Regions from separate parts of the Pseudomonas fjordensis genome, predicted to be linked through region 2. Evidence: predicted binding sites of a transcription regulator. Region 2 holds the regulator's gene; each other region holds the start of a gene.
What was found. The regulator sigma-54, encoded in region 2, starts transcription at its own class of promoters, with help from an activator protein. The targets are predictions, from matches to a motif close to ANTGGCATNNANNTTGCTNT.

Region 1 (5,996 bases), 3.9 Mb from region 2:
TGGCCAAGGTCCAGGCGCTGCAGGAAGATGTGGCCGGTGCTTGCGCATGGATCCACGAATGCAAATCCCAGAAACTCGTCGACAAGAAAGGCGACGAGGCCTGGACCTACACCCAGTTCAAGGCGCCGTTCCCCGTGACGGACCGCGACTCGTACATCCACGTCACCACCACCAAAGCCGCAGACGGCACCGTCACGCGCAAACTGGAAGGTGTGCCGACCTACAAGCCCGAAGCAAAAGGCTACGTGCGGGTCGCCCAGGTGGAGGGTTTCTGGAAACTGGTGCCAAAGGGCGATAACCAGACCGAAGTCACCTACCAGGTACACACCGAGCCAGGCGGCAGCGTACCTTCGTGGTTGGCCAACAAGTTCGTGGTGGACGCGCCGTTCAACACCTTGAAAGCCTTGAAAGAACACGCTGAAAAATAAGTGCAGTTGATCCGGTGCCTCCGGGCTTGAGCGGAACGTTTTGCGCGCCGCCAAGGTCCAGATACTTGTAAGCCCACCTATGGGTTTTATCGAGGAGGCACCGATGCAAACGTGGCAAATTACCTTCGTTGATGATCACGGTGAAAAGTCCGTGCAGCAGTTCACCTGCGAACAAAAGCCCAGCCTCGAAGACGCTGCGCATATGATTCGTGCGAAGCTGGTGCCGATTGCTGCCGAACTCGATCTCAATGACCTGGAAGGCCGTAAACCCGAGCCGACGGTCAAGATTCTCAAAGATCAGAACAGTATCCAGATTCTCGATATTTCTCCCTCCGTCTAAACATTTTTCACACGCCACACGAGCACCTCTGGTGGAGGTGATAGCTTCGCGCTACTCTGCAATCGAGATCAGCGAATGAATCGCTAAGGTCTGGTCTTGTCAGCTACATGCTTGTTTTCCTGCGGCGTTGTTATGCCGTGGTGCCCGCGCCAGCAGGGCGCGGGGCTTCAGGAAGCACGGAAAGTCTATCCATCGGTTTGAGGAGGACGTTTCATGAGCACAGCCTATCAAGAAGACATCAGCACCAACGTACTGCGCCGCATGAAAGAAGGCGGCTTTGATTTCTCGCGTTTTCACCCCATCGAGTTCTACGCCATTTTCCCGGATGAGGAACGGGCGCGCAGGGCTGCGGGTCGATTTCGTGGGGAGTCCCTCAATGCCCAGGTCAGCGCGCGCGACGATGGCGCCTGGTACCTGGAACTGAGCAAAATCATGTTCGCAACCTACGACGGCATAGGAGATTTCGAGCAAGACTTTGAGGCAGTGGTGGAGCCCCTGGGTGGGATTATCGAGGGATGGGGCGTCAAGCAGGAGGTGCGTGGGTTACCCATGTAGTTGGTATTTATGAGCAGCACAGCGTATCGGCTGACCTTTGGGTCGGCCGATTTTGTTTGGGCGGTCATCGCAAAGGGAACTGCCGTTTTACGCGCAAAAAAAAGCCACCCGGATAGGGTGGCGGAAAGGGAAGACTGAAGAGGCATCAGTACACGAATTAACACGTTACTGAATGTGCAAAGGGTTTGGCTGTAGGACGTGTCCTGTTCAACCGATGTGGGCGATTATCCGTATGTGCAGGCGGGCAGTGAAATCAACTCTGACTATGCTGTTGATAGCCAAAGACCGCATTGCAATGAAGCGCACGGTCTGCCCCAGGCAACTGCGCGCACCAGGACGGTGCGCTGCTTGCGCTGGGATTATTTAACTGATTGATTATTAAGTGTTTATGCCGCTGGCACGGGCCTTGCGAAGGTTCTTGCGTCCGGGTGACAAGGAGTACGGCATGATCCGCACTTATTACGATGAAATGTACGATGGGGCAGGGCAGGTTCGCCCCCATTACCGCGAGTTTGCCCGTTGGCTGGCCGATACCCCTGCCGAACTGCTGGCTCAGCGTCGGCGTGAAGCCGATTTGCTGTTCCACCGCGCCGGCATCACCTTCACCCTCTACGGGGACGAACAAGGCACCGAGCGCCTGATCCCCTTCGACACCATCCCCCGCAGCATTCCGGCGAGTGAATGGCGGATTGTCGAGCGCGGTTGCATCCAGCGGGTCAAGGCGCTGAACCTGTTCCTCGCCGACCTGTACCACGACCAACGCATCATCAAGGCCGGCATCATTCCTGCCGAACAGGTACTGGCCAACGAACAATACCAACTGGCAATGCAGGGCCTGGATTTGCACCGCGATATCTATTCGCACATCTCCGGGGTCGACCTCGTACGCGATGGCGACGGCACGTACTACGTGCTCGAAGACAACCTGCGCACGCCCAGCGGTGTCAGCTACATGCTCGAAGACCGCAAGATGATGATGCGGCTGTTCCCCGAACTGTTCGCGGCCCAGCGCATCGCACCCATCGACCATTACCCCAACCTGCTGCTCGACACCCTCAAAAGCGCCAGCCCCCTGGATAACCCCAGTGTGGTGGTATTGACGCCCGGGCGTTTCAACAGCGCGTTCTTCGAACATGCCTTCCTGGCCCGAGAGATGGGCGTGGAGTTGGTCGAAGGCGCAGATTTGTTTGTGCGCGATGACCGTGTATTCATGCGCACCACCGACGGGCCCAAGGCTGTCGATGTGATCTACCGTCGCCTCGATGATGCGTTCCTTGACCCGCTGGCTTTCAACCCGGACTCCATGCTCGGTGTACCCGGCCTGCTCGCTGCTTACCGTTGCGGCAATGTGGTGCTGGCCAATGCCATTGGCACCGGAGTCGCGGACGATAAATCGGTTTACCCGTTCGTTACCGAGATGATCCGTTTCTACCTCGACGAAGAACCGATCCTGCAGAACGTTCCGACCTTCCAATGCCGTAAGCCTGACGAGTTGTCCCACGTACTGGCCAACCTGCCCGACCTGGTGGTCAAGGAAACCCAAGGCTCCGGTGGTTACGGCATGTTGGTCGGCCCGGCGTCTACAACCGCAGAAATCGAAGCGTTCCGGGCGCGTATCAAGGCCAAGCCACACGCTTATATCGCGCAGCCGACCCTGTGTTTATCCACGTGCCCGACCTTTGTCGAAAACGGCATCGCCCCGCGCCACATCGACCTGCGCCCCTTCGTGTTGTCCGGCAAGGAGACTCGCGTGGTACCGGGTGGCCTGACCCGCGTGGCGCTGCGCGAAGGCTCGCTGGTGGTCAACTCGTCCCAGGGCGGCGGAACCAAAGACACCTGGGTGGTCGAGGACTGATGCCATGTTGAGTAGAACTGCCTCGGATTTGTACTGGATGTCGCGCTACCTGGAACGCGCCGAAAACCTCGCGCGCATGCTCGATGTCAGCTATTCCCTGTCGCTGATGCCCCAGGACGGGCGCGGCGATGGCCTACATGAACTGGCCATGCCGTTATTGATCACCGGCACGCTGGAGGATTACCACGCCCTTCATGGCGAACTGCATGCCGAGCGCCTGCTGCATTTTTTTGCGCTGGACGCGGCCAACCCGGCCAGCATCTACAGCTGCCTCGGTGCCGCGAGAGCCAGCGCCCATGCGGTGCGTGGGCGCATCACCGCCGACATGTGGGAAAACATCAACGCCACCTGGCTGGACATTCGCGATATCGCCCAGCAGGGGCTGAGCCACTACGGCATGAGCCGGTTTTGTGAGTGGGTCAAGGAGCGTTCACACCTGTTCCGCGGGGCCACTTACGGCACCATCATGCGCAACGATGCCTTCCGCTTTATTCGCTTGGGCACCTTCATTGAGCGCGCCGATAACACCCTGCGCCTGCTGGATGCCCGCTACGAAATGGCCGGCGAACAGGCTGAGGCGGTCAGCGATGGCACGGCTCACGCGTATTACCAATGGAGTGCGTTGCTGCGCGCCCTGTCGTCATTCGAGGCGTACACCGAGATTTATCGCGATGCACCGGGGGCTCGGCAAGTGGCCGAGCTGCTGCTGTTACGCGCCGATGTGCCGCGTTCGCTGCGCGCTTGCAGCGAAGAGATCGACCAGATCCTCGCCAGCCTGCCCGGCATCAACGGCCGCCCGGCCCAGCGCCTGGCCGCCGAGATGGATGCGCGCCTGCGCTTTACCGCCATCGACGAAATCCTCGAGGAAGGCCTGCATGCCTGGCTGACCGACTTTATCCCCTTGGTCCGCCAGTTGGGCGACGCCATCTACAGTTCCTACCTGGAGGCGGCATGAGACTCTCCATCAGCCACGACACCACCTACCACTACGAAGACCAGGTGCGCGCCAGCATCCAGTACCTGCGCCTGACACCCCATGACAGCGAGCGCCAGCACGTGCTGAGCTGGCAACTCGACCTGCCACGCCCGGTGCGGGCCCAGGTGGACCCTTTCGGTAATATCTTGCATGTGCTCACCCTGGACGAGCCCCATGACGCCATCATCATTGGCGCCCGGGGCGTGGTGGAGATCGATGAGTTGCGCGAGGCCGAACACGAAAGCCAGTCTGCCTTCCCGTTCCTGCGCGCCACGCGCCTCACCGAGCCCGACGACGCCCTGCGCGGCTTTGCCGAACAACACTGCCATCAGCGTCGCGACCGCACGGCGCTTATCGACCTGATGCTGGCGCTTAACCACACCATGGCCTACACCCCTGGCGCGACCGACGTCGATACCTGCGCCGCCCAGGCCTTTGCAGGTGCCGCCGGGGTGTGCCAGGACCACACCCATGCGTTCCTGGCCTGCGCCCGCAGCCTGGGGATCCCCGCGCGGTATGTGTCGGGGTATCTGTACACCGAAGACAGCACGCACCTGGCCAGCCATGCCTGGGCCGAAGCCTGGCTGGATGACGCCTGGTACAGCTTTGACGTAACCAACCAACTGGCGCGGCCGGAGCGGCACTTGAAGCTGGCCGTGGGCCTGGACTACCTCGACGCCTGCCCGGTACGCGGCATGCGCCGTGGCGGTGGGCATGAGCAGATGCATGCCAAGGTATTCGTGGCGCCGCAGCAATGATCGCCCCCGCGCTCTGCGTTGCTTGATCGTTCCCACGCTCTGCGTGGGAATGCAGCCGAGGACGCTCCGCGTCCCAAAGCGTGACGCAGAGCGTCACAAGAGGCGTTCCCACGCGGAGCGTGGGAACGATCGATACAGCGCAGGCTCAAGGTTGCTGTTTGCGGCCCGCCATATGCCGCAGGTACCCCACCAGCAAATCCAACTCATTGTCTGGCAATACACTGGCTGTAAACGCCGGCATCTTCGCCTGTGGCCAATGCCTCAGGCTTTGCGGATCGCGGATATAACGCTTGAGGAAATCCCCGCTGAAATACTCGGTGGGGTTGTAGGGCACATTCAGGTCCGGGCCCATCTGGGCATCACCGCCGCCATTGAGGCGATGGCACGCCAGGCAGTTTTTCTGGAACAACGCAAAGCCTTGGTTGACCGGGTCGTTCGGCGCCAGCTTCGGGTCGGGCAATAACGCCGGGAAACGCTCGCCAACCGTCTGCAACTGCTTGAACCTGGAGACCTGGAACGGCCACTGTTCGGGGCTGATATGCCCGGCTTCAGGGTGGGTCCAGACCAGATAGAACGGCCCGGCGCTGGGCTTGCCTTGCGCCAGCGGTGGCCATGGATGCGCCGGGTCTTCCACGGCCAGCCAGGCGCGGGCGCCGTTTTTTTCCAGTAACGGCGCGGCGGCAAGTTCGGCGGCAAAACCATCAAGGGCAACGGCTTGCAGGTGGTTCGCAGGCTTAAGGCCCGGTAAGAGCACCGCGAGGGGCACCGCGCGATAGGTCATGGTGCGCTTGTAGGACACATCATCGACGATCTGCACCGTCTGAGCGTCGGGGTGCTTGAGCAACTCGGCGGTCTGCCAGGTCTTTTGGCTGTGGTCCAGCTCGATGGTCAAGGGTGCCGCCGCCGCAGGCAGGCTGAGCAGCAGGGCAAAAAGGGCGAGGATCGGTTTCAAGGCACAGGCCCGTTGCAAGAGAGTAAGGGCGCACACGATAACGGAAAACGGCAGGTAAAAAGACAGCCCCTGCAACAGGCGCGCTAAGCGCAATATCCTGGCAGGTGCTGCCAAAAGCGGCTGGCCTGGTGC
Region 2 (5,996 bases):
TCTTGGTGCCTTTGCCGGCCGCCAACATCATCATCGCCATGATGCTTTTGCCATCGACCATGGACTCTGGCGTGCGCCCTGCACGGATCTGGCAGGGGAACTGCCCAGCTACGCCGACGAACTTAGCCGACGCCCGGGCGTGCAGGCCCAGCTTGTTGATGATTTCAATTTCCCGAGCCGGCATCGCAGTGGTGTTCCTTTCAGCTTAGGTCGCGGTGGCGAACCTGGACGTTCTTGAGGGTTTGTTGCAGCACCTGGCCCAGTCGTTCAGTCAAATAGACCGAGCGGTGGTGGCCACCGGTGCAGCCAATGGCAATGGTGACATAGGCCCGATTGCTGGCGGCAAAGCGCGGCAACCATTTGAGCAGGTAGCTGGAGATGTCCTGGAACATCTCTTCTACGTCCGGTTGCGCGGCCAGGTAGTCGACCACAGGCTGGTCCAACCCCGACTGATCGCGCAGTTCCGGCTTCCAGTAAGGGTTGGGCAGGCAGCGCACGTCGAACACCAGGTCGGCGTCTACCGGCATGCCGCGCTTGAAGCCAAAAGACTCGACCAGGAACGCCGTCCCCGGCTCAGGCTGGTTCAGCAGGCGCAGCTTGATCGCATCGCGCAACTGATACAGGTTCAGGTTGGTGGTGTTGATCTTCAGGTCGGCCAGGTCAATGATCGGCCCCAGCAGTTTGGTCTCGTCCTCGATGGCTTCGGCCAGAGAGCGGTTGGCACTGCTGAGGGGGTGACGTCGACGGGTTTCGGAGAACCGCTTGAGCAGGGTTTCTTCGTCTGCATCCAGGTACAGCACGTCGCAATGAATGTGCTTGGCGCGCACTTCTTCCAGCAGTTCCGGGAACCGCGAAAGGTGGCTGGGCAGGTTGCGCGCATCAATCGAGACAGCCACCAGTGGCTGTGCCAATTCGGTATGGATCAATGCACGTTCCGCCAGCTCTGGCAGCAGGCCGGCCGGCAGGTTGTCGATGCAATAGAAGCCGTTGTCCTCAAGCACATTGAGGGCGGTGCTCTTACCGGAGCCGGAGCGACCGCTGACGATGATCAAACGCATGATTACTGCCCGTTTTGTTCATCCAGGACAACTTGGTACAACGCTTCATTGCTGGAGGCGCTGCGCAGTTTGTCGCGTACATCCTTGCGGTCCAGCATGCTGGCGATCTGCCGGAGCAGTTCCAGGTGCGCATCGGTGGCGGCTTGCGGGACCAGCAGAACGAACAGCAGGTCAACCGGGGCACCGTCGATGGCGTCGAAGTCGATGGGTTTTTCCAGGTGCAGCAGCGCGCTGACCGGGGTATCGCAGCCTTCGAGGCGGCAGTGAGGAATGGCGATGCCGTTGCCAAAACCGGTCGAGCCGAGTTTTTCACGAGCAATCAGAGCTTCGAAAACATCTTGCATCTCCAGCTCAGGCACTTGGCTGCTGATCAGGTTGGCAATTTGTTCAAGGGCGCGCTTTTTACTGCCGCCCGGCACGTTCACGAGGGAACGGCCGGGGGTCAGGATGGTTTCAAGTCGGATCATGGGGGGAGAGTTAACGACCTGTACCTTGCATCAGGTGCAGATTCTTTTCCTTATGCTTTATGAGTTGGCGGTCGAGCTTGTCGTAGAGCGAGTCGATTGCCGCGTACATGTCTTCATGTTCCGCATTGGCGACGAGCTTGGCATTCGGTACGTGCAGGGTGGCCTCGATTTTCTGCTTGAGCTTATCGACCTCCATGATGACCTGCACGTTGGTGATCTTGTCAAAATGCCCCGCAAGCTTGTTCAGTTTGCTCTCGGTGTATTCACGCAGGGGCTTGGTGACTTCCAGCTGGTGTCCACTGATGTTGACTTGCATACAGCTTCTCCTTCGTTGCCAGTGCATAAAGCGGTGGGCAGGAATACCCACCACTGGAACGCTGTGGCCCGCCCGTCACATCAAACGCTTACGCTCGCTGGAAGGCGCGATCCCTAGGGACTCGCGGTACTTGGCGACGGTTCGACGGGCGACCTGAATGCCTTGTGCCTCCAGTAAACCAGCGATCTTGCTGTCACTCAACGGCTTTTTCTGATTTTCCGCGGCAACCAGTTTTTTGATGATCGCGCGGATCGCCGTGGACGAGCATTCGCCGCCCTCGGAAGTGCTGACGTGGCTGGAGAAAAAGTATTTCAGCTCATAAATACCCCGTGGGGTATGCATGAATTTCTGCGTGGTGACCCGCGAAATCGTCGATTCATGCATGCCAACGGCTTCGGCGATGTCGTGCAGCACTAGAGGCTTCATGGCCTCGTCGCCGTATTCCAGGAAACCGCGCTGGTGTTCGACGATTTGCGTCGCGACTTTCATCAGGGTTTCGTTGCGGCTTTGCAGGCTCTTGATGAACCACCGCGCTTCCTGCAACTGGTTGCGCATGAAGGTGTTGTCGGCGCTGGTGTCAGCGCGGCGCACAAAACCTGCGTATTGCGGGTTGACCCGCAGGCGCGGTACCGACTCCTGGTTCAGCTCCACCAGCCAGCGCTCGTTGTCCTTGCGCACGATGACGTCGGGGACCACGTATTCGGCTTCGCTGGATTCGATCTGCGAGCCCGGACGCGGGTTGAGGCTTTGCACCAGCTCGATGACCTGGCGCAAGTCATCTTCCTTGAGCTTCATGCGGCGCATCAGTTGGCTGTAGTCACGACTGCCCAACAGGTCGATGTAATCACTGACCAGGCGTTGCGCTTCGGTGAGCCATGGCGTCTTGGCGGGCAGTTGGCGCAGTTGCAGCAACAGGCACTCGCTGAGTGTACGGGCACCGATGCCGGCGGGTTCGAATTGCTGGATGCGGTGCAGGACGGCTTCGATTTCGTCCAGTTCGATGTCCAGTTCCGGGTCGAAGGCCTCGAGGATCTCGTCGAGGGTTTCGTCCAGGTAGCCTTGGTTGTTGATGCAATCGATCAGGGTGACCGCGATCAGACGATCGGTATCGGACATCGGCGCCAGGTTCAGTTGCCACAACAAGTGGCTCTGCAGGCTCTCACCCACCGACGTGCGGGTGGTGAAGTCCCACTCGTCATCATCGTTGCTCGGCAGGCTGCTGGCGCTGGTCTGGTAGACGTCTTCCCACGCGGTGTCCACGGGAAGCTCGTTGGGAATGCGTTCGTTCCAGTCGCCTTCCTCCAGGTTATCCACCGTCGGGGCGGTTTCCTGATAGGAGGGTTCCTGCACGTCGGGATTGGGTTTTTGCTCGATGTTGTCGGCCAGCGGATCTGCGTTGTCGAAGTCGTCGCCTTCTTCCTGGCGTTCGAGCATCGGATTGGACTCCAGGGCCTCCTGGATTTCCTGTTGCAGGTCCAGGGTCGACAATTGGAGCAGGCGGATGGCCTGTTGCAGCTGCGGTGTCATCGTCAGCTGCTGGCCCATTCTCAGGACTAGCGATGGTTTCATGGCAGGGGCTTAACACCTTATTCGCCGGCGCAATGCGCCATCCACGACAGGGCGCGTGAGCGCCAAACATAAGCAAATTATATGCCTGATCTCGGGGCCTTTGCCTAGAGCGCGGTAACAATAAAAAAACCGAGGTTTCCATTGACTCCCGCGCGCTCCAGGGAAAAGCGCGATACCCCTGTGTTTACAGGCGGAACTCGTGACCCAGGTACACTTCCTTCACCAGCTCGTTAGCCAGGATCGTCTCGGCATCGCCTTCGGCAATCAGTTGGCCATCGTTGACGATATAAGCGGTCTCGCAGATATCGAGGGTCTCGCGCACGTTGTGGTCCGTGATCAGCACCCCAATGCCCTTGGCCTTGAGGTGATGGATGATCTGCTTGATATCACCCACCGAAATCGGGTCGACACCGGCAAAGGGTTCATCCAGCAGGATGAATTTCGGCGCGGTCGCCAGGGCGCGGGCGATTTCCACGCGACGACGTTCACCACCGGACAAGCTCATGCCGAGGTTGTCGCGAATATGGTTGATGTGGAATTCCTGCAGCAGGCTTTCCAGCTCTTGGCGGCGGCCATCGCGATCGAGTTCCTTGCGGGTCTCGAGGATCGCCATGATGTTGTCGGCCACCGACAGTTTGCGGAAGATCGACGCCTCCTGGGGGAGATAGCCGATACCTGCCCGTGCGCGACCGTGCATGGGTTGGTGGCTGACGTCCAGGTCGTCGATCAATACGCGACCCTGGTCTGCCTGGACCAGCCCGACGATCATATAGAAGCAGGTGGTTTTGCCGGCACCGTTAGGGCCGAGCAAACCGACGATCTGGCCGCTGTCGATCGACAGGCTGACATCGCGTACCACGTGGCGGCTTTTATAGGCCTTGGCCAGGTGCTGGGCTTTCAGGGTTGCCATTACTCGGCCTTCTTCTTCGGCTGGATAACCATGTCGATGCGCGGGCGCGGTGCGGTGACCTTGTTGCCGTTGGCGCGACCGGCGTTGGCGATCTGCTTGACGGTGTCATAGGTGATTTTTTCACCTTCGGTCGAGTTGCCGTCGGGGCTAAGTACCTTGGCCTGGTCGATCAGCACGATACGATTCTGCTGGGCGTGATACTGGATGGTCTTACCGTAGCCCTTCATCGGGCCGGTGTCGGTGGCGGACTGCTTCTGCTCGAAATAAGCCAGGTTGCCCACCGACGTCACCACATCGATATCGCCGGTCTTGGTACGCGTCAGGGTCACCGTGTTGCCGGTAATCTTCATCGAGCCCTGGGTGATGATCACGCCGCCGGTATAGGTGGCCACACCTTGCTTGTCATCGAGCTGTGCATCGTCAGCCGAGATGTGGATCGGTTGCTGGCTATCGTTCGGCAGAGCCCAGGCGCTCACGCTTCCCAGTGCTGCGCCCAGACCGAGCAAAATAGGGAGGGTTTTAACGAGCCTCATACTGTCCTCTTACGTTCGATAGCAGGTGTATCCTGCTTTCTTTCAAATACGCTTTCATTCCCTTGCCAGTCGATACACCGCCAGCGCCGTCGATTCTAACGTCTTGCTCGGTCTGCGCATATTGCTTCTGTGGGAATACGGTCATGCGACTGCTGGTAATGATGGTATCGCGGTTCTGCGCGTCTGTACGTGCGACGCGAACCGAGTCGATCAGTTCAACTTCGGTGCCGTCCGGGTTCACCTCGCCACGCTTGCTGGTGACGTGCCAGGGAAATTCGGTGCCGCGATACAGGTTCAGGTCCGGATTGGTCAGCAGGCTGACTTCGGAAGCCTTCAAGTGCTCGACCTTGTCCGATGTCATCTCATACTGCACCTTGCCATCGGGCAGGTACTGAATGCTGTAGGCATTGGTGGCGTAATAGTCGATAAGGCCTTCGTCAACCTGCGCAACAGGCTTGTCGAGAAAGCGCTCCGGGCTGATATTCCAGTAGCCCACCGCCAGAAGCAGCGCGGCGATGACCCCGAATAACAGGAAGTTGCGAATCTTTTTGCTCAGCATATAACGCTCTATAGGTAGGCGGCGTGGGCCGCTTCAAGACTGCCCTGGGCACGCAGGATCAACTCGCAGAACTCGCGGGCGGCACCTTCGCCGCCACGGGCGGTGGTGATGCCATGGGCGTGTTCGCGCACAAACGCTGCGGCATTCGCGACGGCCATGCCCAGGCCCACCCGGCGAATCACCGGCAGGTCTGGCAGGTCGTCGCCCAGATAGGCGACCTGTTCATAGCTTAGGTTGAGTTGGCCAAGAAGCTCGTCCAATACCACCAGTTTATCCTCGCGGCCCTGATACAGGTGAGGAATACCGAGGTTTTGTGCGCGGCGTTCCACAACCGGTGTTTTTCGACCGCTGATAATTGCGGTTTGCACGCCCGCTGCCATCAGCATCTTGATGCCTTGGCCGTCGAGGGTGTTGAAGGTCTTGAATTCGCTGCCGTCTTCGAGGAAGTACAGGCGGCCATCCGTCAGCACGCCGTCAACGTCGAAAATCGCCAGTTTGATGTTTTTACCGCGTTGCATCAGGTCGCTGGTCATTTACATCACTCCTGCGCGCAGCAAGTCGCCAAGGTTAAGGGCCCCGATCGG
Region 3 (5,996 bases), 3.9 Mb from region 2:
ACGTCGCGAAACAGCTTGACCTGAGCCGGTACAAAAACCGTCCAGGGCGAGGCGCCCTCACAGCGCACCTTTACGGTCACACGGCCGATGGGCTGGGCGGGGCTTTCCAGGGTGGCTGTCAATTCCTTGTCGCACAGTGGCATGCGCAAGCGTGGGTCCAACTGGTTGACCTGGATTTCATAACGCCCCGGCGTCTGGGTGGTCGCCAGATAATCTTCTACAGTGAACTCAAGAAAGCCTTGGGTGACGCCGATAAGTAGATCAGGCAGGGTAACGTTGTCGGCGCGGGCCGTGACGCCCAGGCCCGAGACAAGCAGCGCCATCGCGGCGCAGAGCAGTCTGCGGTAGCGTGAGCGTGAGCGTGAGCGGCCAGGGTGTCGGGAAACTGTCGTTTTAATATCCATACTCAGTAAATAGCAAAGCTCGTGCCGTTTAGTGTTGGGTACGCGTCGTACCCCTAGGATTTAGGAGTCTGGGCATGGCAGGTGTAATGGATTCAGTAAACCAGCGCACACAGCTGGTAGGGCAGAATCGCCTGGAGTTGTTGCTTTTCCGCCTGGATGGCAATCAGTTGTATGGCATCAACGTGTTTAAAGTGCGTGAAGTGCTGCAATGTCCCAAATTGACGATCATGCCCAAGTCCAGTCCGGTAGTGTGTGGCGTGGCCAACATTCGTGGCGCGACCATTCCGATTCTTGACCTGGCAATGGCCACGGGGGCTGCGGGTTTGCAAGACCGTCAGAACCCTTTCGTGATCATCACCGAATACAACACCAAGACCCAGGGTTTCCTGGTGCGCTCGGTGGAGCGCATCGTCAATATGAACTGGGAAGAGATCCATCCGCCGCCCAAGGGCACCGGGCGCGATCACTACCTGACGGCGGTGACGCGGGTCGATAACCAGTTGGTGGAAATCATCGACGTGGAGAAGATCCTCGCCGAAGTGGCCCCCACCTCGGAAACTATTTCCGTCGGTGTGGTGGATGCCGAAACGGCACACAAGGCGGTTTCGCTGCGCGTGTTGACCGTGGACGACTCTTCCGTGGCGCGCAAGCAGGTCACACGTTGCCTGCAAACCGTCGGGGTGGAGGTGGTAGCCCTCAATGACGGGCGCCAAGCCCTGGATTACCTGCGCAAGCTGGCGGACGAAGGCAAGAAGCCTGAAGAAGAATTCTTGATGATGATCTCTGACATCGAGATGCCGGAAATGGATGGCTACACGCTCACGGCCGAGATACGTAACGATCCACGCATGCAAAAATTGCATATCATCCTGCATACTTCGTTGTCGGGGGTATTCAATCAGGCAATGGTCAAGAAGGTCGGTGCGGATGACTTTCTTGCCAAATTCCGTCCTGATGACCTCGCATCCCGGGTAGTCGACCGGATCAAGGCAGCAGATCACGGCTAGGGGATGTCCCCTGGCGGTCACACGATTTAAGAGGCGGCATCATTGTCTACGGGTAATTTGGATTTCGAACAGTTCCGGGTCTTCCTGGAAAAAGCCTGTGGCATATTGCTCGGTGAAAACAAGCAGTACCTGGTATCCAGCCGCCTCAACAAGCTGATGGAACAGCAGGGCATCAAATCCCTGGGTGAGTTGGTCCAGCGGATCCAGGGTCAGCCGCGCAGTGGGCTCAAGGAAATGGTGGTCGATGCCATGACCACCAACGAAACCTTATGGTTTCGCGATACCTATCCCTTTGAAGTGCTCAAGAACAAAGTGTTGCCGGAAGCCATCAAGGCCAGCCCGGGCCAGCGCCTGCGTATCTGGTCGGCGGCCTGTTCTTCGGGGCAGGAGCCGTACTCGATCTCGATGTCCATCGACGAGTTCGAGCGGACCAACATGGGCCAGTTGAAAGCCGGCGCGCAAATTGTGGCCACGGACTTGTCCGGCACCATGCTCACCAACTGCAAGACCGGTGAGTACGACAGCCTGGCGCTGGGCCGAGGGTTGTCCCAGGAACGGCTGCAACGCTACTTCGATCCCAAAGGGGCAGGGCGTTGGGCGATCAAGGCGCCGATCAAGAACCGCGTCGAATTTCGCTCGTTCAACCTGCTCGACAGCTACGCCAGCCTGGGCAAGTTCGACATGGTGTTCTGCCGCAACGTGCTGATCTATTTCTCGGCTGAAGTGAAGAAAGACATCCTGTTGCGCATCCACGGCACCCTCAAGCGCGGAGGGTATCTGTTCCTCGGTGCTTCCGAGGCGCTCAATGGGCTGCCGGATCACTTCCAGATGGTGCAATGCAGCCCTGGGATCATCTACCAGGCCAAGTAAGCCGCACGCGATCAAAAATGTGGGAGCGGGCTTGCTCGCGAATGCGTTCTGTCAGCCAGAGATAAATTGGCTGACCCACCGCATTCGCGAGCAAGCCCGCTCCCACATTTGTTATGCGCCAGCCCTACTGAAAGCGGCAACTGCCGATTGCCGCTTTAATGGCACTACGCGGAAATCGCTTGCCGCTTTTCTGGCAGAGTCGCCGGCAACTCCCCTCGAAACCCTTGATATACGGGCTCCCGCAAGATTGGCATGCACCTTGCTATAACCCTGCTAACGAACAGCAGGTCAGCCTAAAGGTTTCCGCCATGAGCATCAGCTTCGATAAAGCGCTCGGTATCCACGAACAAGCCCTGGGCTTCCGCGCCCAGCGTGCCGAAGTCCTGGCCAACAACATTGCCAATGCCGACACCCCGAACTACAAGGCTCGGGACTTGGACTTCTCCGCTGTGCTCGCCGCACAACAGGACAAGACCAAGAACGGCACCTTCGCCTTGAATATGACCAACAGCCGTCATATTGAAGCGCAAGGCCTGAGCAAGGGTGACGAGTCGCTGCTGTATCGCACACCGATGCAGCCGTCGATCGACCAGAACACCGTCGACGCCCAGCTGGAGCAATCGAACTACGCCGAAAACTCGGTGAACTTCCAGGCCAGCTTCACCCTGCTCAACAGCAAATTCAAAGGGCTGATGTCAGCCCTGCGTGGAGAGTAAGCCATGTCCCTGTCCAGTGTTTTCAATATTGCCGGCAGTGGCATGAGCGCGCAGACCACGCGTTTGAACACCGTCGCCAGTAACATCGCCAACGCCGAAACCGTCTCCTCGAGCATTGACCAGACCTATCGCGCCCGCCACCCGGTGTTCGCCACCATGTTCCAAGGGGGGCAGGCAAGCGGCAGCGATTCGTTGTTCCAGAACCAGGACGCCGCCGGCTCCGGTGTGCAGGTGTTGGGCGTGGTCGAAGACCAGAGCAACCTGGAGGCCCGTTACGAGCCCAACCACCCGGCCGCGAACGAAAAGGGCTACGTCTACTACCCCAACGTCAACGTGGTCGAGGAAATGGCTGACATGATCTCCGCCAGTCGCTCGTTCCAGACCAACGCGGAAATGATGAACACCGCCAAAACCATGATGCAGAAGGTTCTGACCCTGGGTCAGTGATAAGGGGCGCCAAATAATGGCCATCGTTGATACGTCAAACAACACGGCGGTTCAGGACCTTTTCAATTCCAAGGTCAAGACCGCGACGAACAACAGCAGCGTCAGCGACGCTTCCAAGACGGCGACGGGCAACCAGTCGCTGGGCAAGGATGCGTTCCTGCAACTGCTCGTCACCCAACTGAAAAACCAGAACCCGCTGTCGCCCCAGGACAACGGCGCGTTCGTCGCGCAGCTAGCACAGTTCAGCAGCCTGGAAGGCATCAACACCCTGAACGACTCGGTGAACAACATCTCCAGCAACTTTAGCTCGTCGCAGGCGCTGCAGGCTTCGTCGCTGGTGGGGCGCTCGATCATCATCCAGACCGACAAGGCCATGGTGGATACCAGCAAGAGCATGACCGGTTCGGTGGCAGTAACCTCGGCGGTGGGCAATGTCTCCGTCAAGATCACCGACAAAGACGGCAATGTGGTGCGCACCGTTGACATGGGCGCCCAGAGTGCCGGTACCCAGAGCTTTATCTGGGATGGCAAGAACGACAAGGGCGAGGTCGCCCCAGCGGGCACCTACACCTTTAACGCCACCACCAAGAACGACAAAGGCGACGCAGTGGCCTTGACCACTTCGCTGCCCGCCACGGTCACCAGCGTGACCCTGAGCAAGACCGGCGGCGAAATGCTGCTCAACCTTGCAGGTGGCATGGGCAGCGTCAAGCTGTCGCAAATTCAGACTATCGGTACATAGAGCCGGCTAAATACGGCAGAGGGAGAGAAACATGTCTTTTAATATCGGCCTTAGCGGCCTCTATGCGGCCAACAAACAACTGGACGTGACCGGCAACAACATCGCCAACGTCGCGACCACTGGCTTCAAGTCATCCCGTGCGGAATTCGCCGATATCTACGCGGCTTCCAAGCTGGGCACTGGCCAGAACAGCATCGGCAACGGTGTGAACCTGGCGGCGGTGTCCCAGCAGTTCACCCAGGGCGACGTCAACGGCAGCGGTGGCATCCTCGACATGGCGATCCAGGGCGGTGGCTTCTTCGTACAGAAGGGCAGCGACGGTTCGCTGGAGTACACCCGTAGCGGCGCTTTCCGTGCGGACAAGGACGGCTACATCACCAACAACACCGGCACTTCCCGCTTGCAAGGGTATGCCGCGGACGATAATGGCAAGATCAGCAAGGGTGGCTTGGTCGACCTGCAACTGAACCTGGCGAACCTGCCACCCAAAGCGTCCACCAAGGTCGACTCCACCAGCAACCTGAACTCCTCGGAGCCGGTGATCGACCAGGCGGCCAAGCCGTTTGATCCAACCAAGACCGACACCTTCACTACCCAGTACAGCACCACCTTGTACGACTCCCAAGGTAACGCGCACCCGATGGTGCAGTACCTGGTGAAAACCGACGGCAACAAGTGGAATGCCTATACCCTGATCGACGGTCGTAACCCTGATGGTTCGGCACCGACCGGCACCCCTTCGACGCCACCTGTGCCGTCGACATTGACCTTTGACGGCGCTGGCAATCTGACTACCGTCGTCACCAATGGTGTGTCCGACAAGACCCTGACCGTTGCCGGCTGGGTTCCCGGCAAGGTGACTGACGGCGTATGGAAGGCTAACGGTGCAGATGCCAACCCGGGTGGTATCGCCATCAACATGGCCAACATTACCCAGTACAACTCGGCCACCTACCGTAACCCGCCGGTCACCGATGGCTATGCCACCGGCCAGATCACCGGCCTGAAGATCGACGGCAGCGGCGTCCTGTTCGCCACTTTCAGCAACCAGCAGAGCAAGGCTATCGGCCAGATCTCCCTGGCCAGCTTCAACAACGAGCAGGGCCTGCAGCCAGCCGGTGCGACCACCTGGAAAGAGACCTTCGCCTCGGGCCAGCCGGGTTATGACAACCCGCAAGCCGGTACCCTGGGTTCGATCGTGGCCAACTCCCTGGAGAATTCCAACGTCAATCTGACCAGCGAGCTGGTTGACCTGATCAAGGCCCAGAGCAACTACCAGGCGAACGCCAAGACCATCTCCACCCAAAGCACTATCATGCAGACCATCATTCAGATGACCTGATGCCACCGCGCTAATACCCGCACACAAAAAGGCCCCTCGATCGAGGGGCTTTTTTGTGCGCGCGCGTTAATAGTTTACCGCCTGTTTCATCTCGCCTTGCTGCTGGAACGCCCAGCGCCCATTGCGCCACGCACGGGGCACGGGCGCCTGTCGCCCATCGACCAGCGGGAGAGAGGCATGGCGATGTACAAGCAGTGGGAAGGGGCAACAGCAGGCAGCCATTGGTTTGTCCCGAGTGATTTCAGCGCCGGTGTATACGGACGCAAAAGTCAGTCGGATGAACCCGGGGGAGGCAAGTCCTCTGATGCTGAGTCGGTCAGGCAACTGCTCGATCAACTGAGGGATGCCGAGAAAACATCCAAGAGCCAGACCGTCCAATACCTTCGTGACCAGTTGAACGAGAAGCGCGAAGAACTGGGTGACGAAAAATTCAAGGAGATCATGCAGGAGTTGATCGCGAAGGCGGAC

Region 1: ACWHXD_RS22755 (circularly permuted type 2 ATP-grasp protein) is a predicted target of sigma-54. The motif match lies at 1,717-1,736, and genes of this name have one in related genera.
Region 3: flgB (flagellar basal body rod protein FlgB) is a predicted target of sigma-54. The motif match lies at 2,528-2,547, and genes of this name have one in related genera.

The regions. Positions count from the first base shown of each region.
Region 1 covers NZ_OZ336860.1:4,996,018-5,002,013, reverse strand. Annotated here, with positions in the region: gene ACWHXD_RS22770 (START domain-containing protein) at 1-428, shown strand, start outside; gene ACWHXD_RS22765 (hypothetical protein) at 532-768, shown strand; gene ACWHXD_RS22760 (ribonuclease E inhibitor RraB) at 982-1,323, shown strand; gene ACWHXD_RS22755 (circularly permuted type 2 ATP-grasp protein) at 1,769-3,178, shown strand; gene ACWHXD_RS22750 (alpha-E domain-containing protein) at 3,183-4,133, shown strand; gene ACWHXD_RS22745 (transglutaminase family protein) at 4,130-4,912, shown strand; gene ACWHXD_RS22740 (c-type cytochrome) at 5,058-5,864, opposite strand.
Region 2 covers NZ_OZ336860.1:1,119,056-1,125,051, forward strand. Annotated here, with positions in the region: gene ACWHXD_RS05000 (HPr family phosphocarrier protein) at 1-184, opposite strand, end outside; gene rapZ (RNase adapter RapZ) at 201-1,058, opposite strand; gene ptsN (PTS IIA-like nitrogen regulatory protein PtsN) at 1,061-1,525, opposite strand; gene hpf (ribosome hibernation-promoting factor, HPF/YfiA family) at 1,536-1,841, opposite strand; gene ACWHXD_RS05020 (RNA polymerase factor sigma-54) at 1,917-3,410, opposite strand; gene lptB (LPS export ABC transporter ATP-binding protein) at 3,595-4,320, opposite strand; gene lptA (lipopolysaccharide transport periplasmic protein LptA) at 4,320-4,853, opposite strand; gene lptC (LPS export ABC transporter periplasmic protein LptC) at 4,840-5,412, opposite strand; gene ACWHXD_RS05040 (KdsC family phosphatase) at 5,421-5,945, opposite strand; gene ACWHXD_RS05045 (KpsF/GutQ family sugar-phosphate isomerase) at 5,946-5,996, opposite strand, start outside.
Region 3 covers NZ_OZ336860.1:5,067,702-5,073,697, reverse strand. Annotated here, with positions in the region: gene flgA (flagellar basal body P-ring formation chaperone FlgA) at 1-404, opposite strand, end outside; gene ACWHXD_RS23100 (chemotaxis protein CheV) at 479-1,411, shown strand; gene cheR (protein-glutamate O-methyltransferase CheR) at 1,454-2,281, shown strand; gene flgB (flagellar basal body rod protein FlgB) at 2,590-2,997, shown strand; gene flgC (flagellar basal body rod protein FlgC) at 3,001-3,444, shown strand; gene flgD (flagellar hook assembly protein FlgD) at 3,461-4,186, shown strand; gene flgE (flagellar hook protein FlgE) at 4,218-5,528, shown strand; gene ACWHXD_RS23070 (hypothetical protein) at 5,706-5,996, shown strand, end outside.